One region of the Vibrio sp. 1401 genome, then DNA from elsewhere that is predicted to be linked to it. Evidence: predicted binding sites of a transcription regulator. Region 1 holds the regulator's gene; the other holds the start of a gene.
The links. The regulator MetJ, encoded in region 1, represses methionine synthesis genes. The targets are predictions, from matches to a motif close to TTAGACNTNTANANGTCTAA.
Positions count from the first base shown of each region.

Region 2: metE (5-methyltetrahydropteroyltriglutamate--homocysteine S-methyltransferase) is a predicted target of MetJ. The motif match lies at 2,185-2,204, and genes of this name have one in related genera.

Region 1 is NZ_JAWOWF010000038.1:905-4,329, forward strand. It holds gene bfr (bacterioferritin) at 1-282, shown strand, start outside; gene R7Z77_RS17450 (malic enzyme-like NAD(P)-binding protein) at 489-1,766, shown strand; gene metJ (met regulon transcriptional regulator MetJ) at 1,879-2,199, opposite strand; gene R7Z77_RS17460 (O-succinylhomoserine (thiol)-lyase) at 2,425-3,425, shown strand, end outside.
Region 2 is NZ_JAWOWF010000008.1:111,502-114,926, forward strand. It holds gene metE (5-methyltetrahydropteroyltriglutamate--homocysteine S-methyltransferase) at 1-2,001, opposite strand, end outside; gene metR (HTH-type transcriptional regulator MetR) at 2,283-3,194, shown strand; gene R7Z77_RS06925 (DUF4250 domain-containing protein) at 3,216-3,416, opposite strand.

The DNA of each region.
Region 1 (3,425 bases):
GAAGGCCTACCGAACCTACAAGATTTAGGTAAGTTGATGATTGGTGAAGATACCAAGGAAATGCTCGAGTGTGACTTAAAGCTTGAAATGGCGGCTATTCCAGATTTAAAAGATGCGATTGCCTACGCTGAAGACATTCGAGATTATGTGTCTCGAGATCTCTTCCAAGATATTCTTGAAGATGAAGAAGAACATGTTGATTGGCTAGAGACGCAACTTGGCTTGATTGAAATGTCTGGTATTGAGAATTATCTCCAAGCGCAATACGTGGACGAAGAGTAACGATACTTTCTAATTTTGCATACTCCAATAATAGTAAGAAGAAAGAGCACCTGACTCGAAAATCGGGTGCTTAACCCCGTTATCTGGTCTAATCTCTTTTATTATCGGCTTTTTAAGGATATTGCTCGCAATCTTGCCTATGAAGTTTGATTTCTATCCGATAGAATTTATGCCCCCTTACCTAAAAATAAAAAAGAGAAACGTCCATGTCTGAAGACAACCACCAAGCAGCCACTCCAGAAGAAGAACATCGCCAAAAAGCATTGGATTACCATGCTTATCCAACTCCAGGAAAGATTGCTGTCGAACTGACAAAGCCTGCGGAAACGGCGGGTGATCTTGCCCTTGCATATAGCCCTGGTGTTGCAGAGCCAGTGCGTGAAATCGCACAAAACCCGGATAACGTGTACAAGTACACTGCAAAAGGGAACATGGTTGCTGTTATTTCTAACGGTACCGCTATTCTAGGTCTAGGTAACCTAGGTCCACTTGCATCTAAGCCAGTGATGGAAGGTAAAGCGTTACTGTTTAAGCGTTTTGCAGGTCTTGACTCTATTGATATTGAAGTTAAGCACCGCACGATCGATGAATTTGTTGATACTGTTGCGAGCATTGCAGACACTTTTGGCGGTATCAACCTTGAAGATATTAAAGCACCAGACTGTTTTGAGATTGAAAAGCGTCTGATTGAACGTTGTGATGTACCAGTATTCCACGATGATCAACATGGTACTGCTATTGTAACGGCAGCGGGTATGCTGAATGCAATCGAACTTCAAGGTAAGAAACTTGAAGATTCAACAATTGTTTGTCTTGGCGCTGGCGCTGCCGCTGTAGCGTGTATGGAGCTTCTGATCAAATGCGGCGCAATGCGCGAAAAAATCTACATGCTAGATCGCAAAGGTGTGATTCACACTCGTCGTGATGATCTTAATGAATATAAGCAGCTATTTGCGAACAATACAGATAAGCGCACACTAGAAGACGTGATTGAAGGTGCAGATCTGTTCCTAGGTGTATCTGGTCCAAACCTATTGCCAGCGGAAGCGTTGAAGTTGATGGCAGATAAGCCAATCGTATTCGCATGTTCTAACCCGGATCCTGAAATCAAGCCGGAACTTGCTCACGCAGTTCGTGATGACTTGATCATGGGTACTGGCCGTAGTGATTATCCTAACCAAGTTAACAACGTATTGTGTTTCCCATTCATTTTCCGCGGTGCTCTTGATGTGCGTGCAAGTGAAATCAATGATGAAATGAAACTTGCAGCCGTTGAGGCGATTCGTGAGCTAGCAAAAGAGCCTGTACCTGAAGCCGTATTGAAGGCTGCAGGTGTTGATAAGCTAGAGTTTGGTGCGGACTATATTATTCCAAAACCAATGGATTCACGTTTGCTACCACGTGTTGCAAAAGCGGTTGCTCAGGCGGCGGTTAATTCAGGTGTAGCTCGTATCGAGATGCCTGAAAGCTACATGGCAGAGTAATATATCTTTCAGATGTGATACACAAAAATGGGACGCTATTGCGTCCCATTTTTTATGTCATTCATTTGGCTCGAGGCAAGAGTTATTACCTGAAACCTCTTATCAGGCTTTTTTATTCTTCGTCGAATGACTCAAATTCGATGCCCATTTCCGTCATCAGCGCTTTTACTTCTGTTGGAATATCATCAGGACGGTCTTTACGAAGGTCTTCATCTGTCGGAAGTGGCTGACCTGTGTACGCGTGCAAAAATGCCTCGCATAGCAATTCGCTATTGGTTGCATGGCGTAAGTTATTGATCTGACGGCGAGTACGCTCATCAGTTAGCACCTTTAAAACTTTTAGCGGGATAGAGACGGTAATTTTTTTTACTTGTTCGCTTTTTTTGCCGTGCTCTGCATATGGGCTAATGTATTCGCCATTCCAGTCAGCCATTGCACACCTTCATTTATGTAATCGGTTAAAAATAATTTAGGTGCTGATTTTAGCTGCATTTACCGCCATAAGCAAAGACATATAGACGTCTAGAAGTGTTGACGTCTCATTTTTTGACGAGTAAAGTGAACATAACAGCAAAGGAAGCGTGTTGATCACTTTATGTTACTCATTAGATATAGCGCATTCCTATTTAGAAGTCATTACCCGTGAAAGGATACACCCATGAGCACTCGCAAACCTGCGACCATTGCAGTACGCACTGGTATTGAATCAGACAGCCAATATCATGCTGTCGTTCCACCTATTTATCTTTCCACTAACTATGGTTTTCCTGCTTTTGGTGAAGTGCCCAAGTATGATTACACACGATCTGGTAATCCAAACCGCGGACTGTTGGAAAGTGCGCTATCTGAACTCGAGTCTGGAAAAGGAGCGGTTGTTACTAACTGCGGTACGTCGGCATTAAATTTATGGGTTTCCGCTTTTCTCGGCCCAGATGATCTCATTATTGCTCCTCACGATTGTTATGGTGGTACCTATCGTCTTTTTAATACCCGAGCTAATAAAGGCGATTTTAAGGTTCAGTTTGTCGATCAATCAGACGAACAGGCTTTAGATGCTGCATTGGCACAAAAACCAAAACTCATTTTGCTAGAAACTCCGTCAAACCCTCTGGTTCGCGTAGTGGATATTGCAGCTACTTGTGAAAAAGCGAAACAAGTCGGCGCGTTAGTTGCGGTGGACAATACCTTTTTGACACCCGTGTACCAAAAACCTTTAGAGCTAGGTGCGGATTTTGTTATCCACTCCACAACAAAGTACATCAACGGTCATTCGGACGTAATTGGTGGGGTAATCATCACCAACACAGAAGCGCATGCAGAAGAGCTTGCATGGTGGGGCAATTGTATTGGTGCAACGGGCACACCTTTCGATAGTTACATGACACTGCGAGGTATTCGTACGCTTGGTGCTCGTATGAAAGTACATGAAGAGAGCTCACAGCAGGTACTGGCTTACCTACAGAAACAAGCGTTAGTTAAAACTATCTATCATCCAAGCCTGCCGGAACATCCAGGTCACGACATTGCTAAAAAGCAGCAAACGGGCTTTGGCTCTATGTTGAGTTTTGAGTTTGCTGGTTCGTTTGAGCAGTTAAAGGTGTTTGTGAAAGAGCTCCAACTGTTTTCATTAGCTGAATCATTAGGTGGTGTAGAAAGTTT
Region 2 (3,425 bases), on a different contig from region 1:
AATGACGTCCGCATCGAGTGCCGCAACCGAATCAATGATTTCATTGAACTCGCTGTAACACATATGAGTGTGAATCTGAGTTTCTGGTTTTGCACTTGCCGCAGAGACCTTAAACGCATTTACGGCCCATTCTAAGTACGCTTTGTGATCGCGTTTTTTTAGTGGTAAACCTTCTCGAATGGCTGGCTCATCAATTTGAATGATATTGATGCCTGCATCTTGCAGGTCAGACACCTCATCACGCAGTGCCAAAGCAAGTTGCTGCGCAATTTCTTGACGTGTGATGTCTTCACGTGGGAACGTCCAACATAAAATCGTTACTGGTCCAGTCAACATGCCTTTCATCTGTTTGCGGGTTAGCGACTGGGCGTACGTCGACCATTCAACCGTGATCGGTTTTTCACGTTCAATGTCAGCAACTACAATGGCAGGTTTCACACAGCGAGAGCCATAACTCTGTACCCAACCAAATTTGGTCGTTTGAAAACCCGCCAAGTTCTCAGCGAAGTATTCCACCATGTCGTTACGCTCTGCTTCACCGTGAACAAGCACATCTAGGTCGAGCGCCTCTTGACGTTTCACTGCGTCAGCAATATGTCCTTTAAGTGCTTGGATATATTCAGACTCAGATAATTGACCTGTACGATAAGCGCTGCGCTGCACCCGGATTTCACCCGTTTGAGGAAAAGAGCCGATTGTCGTTGTTGGCAACAAAGGCAAGCCCAATACTTCAGCTTGATGCGCAGCACGCTCTGCATAAGGTGCGCTGCGCTCGGCAAGTGACGCGGTAATGTTGTTTAAACGCGCTTGTACTTGAGGTTTATTCACATGTGTTGCTGTCTTGCGCGCTTTGATTGGCTGGCTATAGGTATCACAAGCGCGAATCGCATTTTGATCACCATCGAGCGCTCGGCCAAGCAAGGCGACTTCTGCCACTTTTTGTTTTGCAAAGGCAAACCAACTTTTTACTTCTTCGCTCAGTTCTGTTTCCAGTGCTAAATCAACAGGGCTATGTAGCAGAGAACATGAACTGGCAACCCAAAGTTTGTCGCCCAGTTTCTCTTTGACTGGCTGTAGACGCTCGAGTTGGGTACTTAAATCTGAACGCCACACATTACGACCATTCACAACACCAGCAGAAAGCACCCAATCTTCCGGTAACTTGGTAACTACATCGTCAAGCTGCTTAGGGACGGTAGATAAATCGATATGCAAACCATCCACCGGTAACTCTACAATTTTGTCTAGCGTATCGCTTACGGAGTCAAAGTACGTCGTTAGCAGCACTTTTACATCGCTTCGAATCACTTGGTAGGCCAGCTTAAACGAATCAGCCCATTTGCTTTCTAGCTCCAGTGACAAAATTGGCTCATCAATCTGAACCCACTCAACACCTTGACTTGCTAGCTTTGCCAAAATAGCTTGGTAAGCAGTAAGTAAGCGTGGTAGCAGGGTTAAGCGGTCAAACCCTTCTTCGACCTCTTTGCCCAAGTAAAGGTAACTGACTGGGCCAAGCAAAACAGGCTTCACTTGGTGGCCAGCTTGAAGCGCTTCATTGACTTCTTCAAACAGTTGGGGCCAGCTCACTTCAAATGTATCGTCCTTACTGAATTCAGGGACGATGTAATGGTAGTTTGTGTTGAACCATTTGGTCATATCCGATGCCGCAGCGCCCGCACAGCTGCAACCCGCCTGAGATTGACCGCGACCCACTTTAAACAACGTATCCAGGTTAGGGAAACCACCAGCGTGACGCTTTGGCACATGACCCAATAGCAACGTGGTCGTCAGTACATGATCGTACCAAGCGAAATCGCCAGCTGTGGCAAAACTCAGACCAGCATCCGTTTGTGTTTGCCAGTTTTTGGCGCGTAGATCTGCCCCAACCTTTTTAAGCTCAGCTTGATCAATTTCTCCTCGCCAGTATTTCTCCTGAGCGAATTTTAATTCTCTTTTTTCACCAATGCGTGGATAACCTAGTATGTGAGTCGTTGTCGCCATGTCCCTATTCCTTTCTCAATTTTGTTCAATTTGTTTGGATCAGAGCATCTTTCGGTAAAGAATGAGATGTCTGGATGGCTAAACTATCGCTCTCATCTGATATTAGAACAACGTCCATTTATTCAACTTGTTTATTAAAAAAATTCATCATGAAGCGACATGATTCGCAGATAAAAACAACAAATAGACGTCTAGACGTTTACATATCCATTTTTTGTCGTTAAGTTATTTACACGATTGCTATTCTGTTCATAGCGAGCAACAAAGGATGAAAGGAATTCATGATAGAGCTAAAACATTTGCGGACACTCACTTCGCTTCGAGACACTGGCTCTCTAACGGCGACAGCGACCGCTTTGCATCTCACTCAGTCGGCACTGTCTCATCAGATCAAAGATTTGGAGGCGCGAATTGGAGGGCAACTGTTCCTGAGAAAGACTCGTCCGGTGAAGTTCACTTCAGAGGGAGAAATCCTATTGCGTCTTGCAGAAGATATCCTTCCGAAACTCGCAAGAGCAGAAAATGATTTAGCGAGCTTGAAAGAAGACGTCAATGGCCGATTACATATGGCCATTGAATGTCACTCTTGCTTCCAATGGCTAATGCCTGCACTTAGGGAGTACCAACTTGCTTGGCCTAGCGTAACATTGGACTTTTCCTCTGGTTTTGGCTTTGAACCACTCCCAGCTTTATTGGCAGGCGAACTCGATCTTGTTATTACTTCCGATATCCAACCTCGATCTGAAGTCCACTACGAGCCTCTATTCGACTTTGAAATGCGTTTAATTACCGCAACCAACCACCCATTGGCGGAAAAAGAAATTATTGATCCGCAAGATCTCGCAGATCAAACCATGCTCTCTTATCCTGTTCAAAAACAGAGGCTAGACGTCGTAAAACACTTTCTTCAGCCAGCAGGAATAGAACCTGCGAAATGGAAGCAAGCCGACAATACTCTCATGTTAGTTCAGATGGTCTCTGCTGGATTAGGGGTGGCGGCACTACCCAATTGGGCGATTTCTGAATTTTCTCGCCAAGGTCTTATTACCAGTAAACCTTTCGGCCAAGGCTTATGGCGTCGCTTGTTTGCAGCAACGCGTCACTCAGAGAGAGAGAAGCGTTACTTGCAAGCTTTTTTCGCAACCGCGAGGCTACAATGTAAAAGCCACCTTGACGGAATCAAGGTGGCTTAAAATATTTGGGTTATGAAAGGCTTAGCGTTGATATGCTTTAAATTGGTTAGTCAATGGATCGTACTGATAACCGAGCATATCAAGCTTGCCGACTACAGACTCTACATCCATCTCATACACTGATACTAACTCGTCAAAACTGTCGCACTCTAAACGTAGCTTTTCGTTGACGATACCTAGCAAAATAGTGCTGTCCAGATTACCTACATTGCTTAAATCCATCGCGACTCT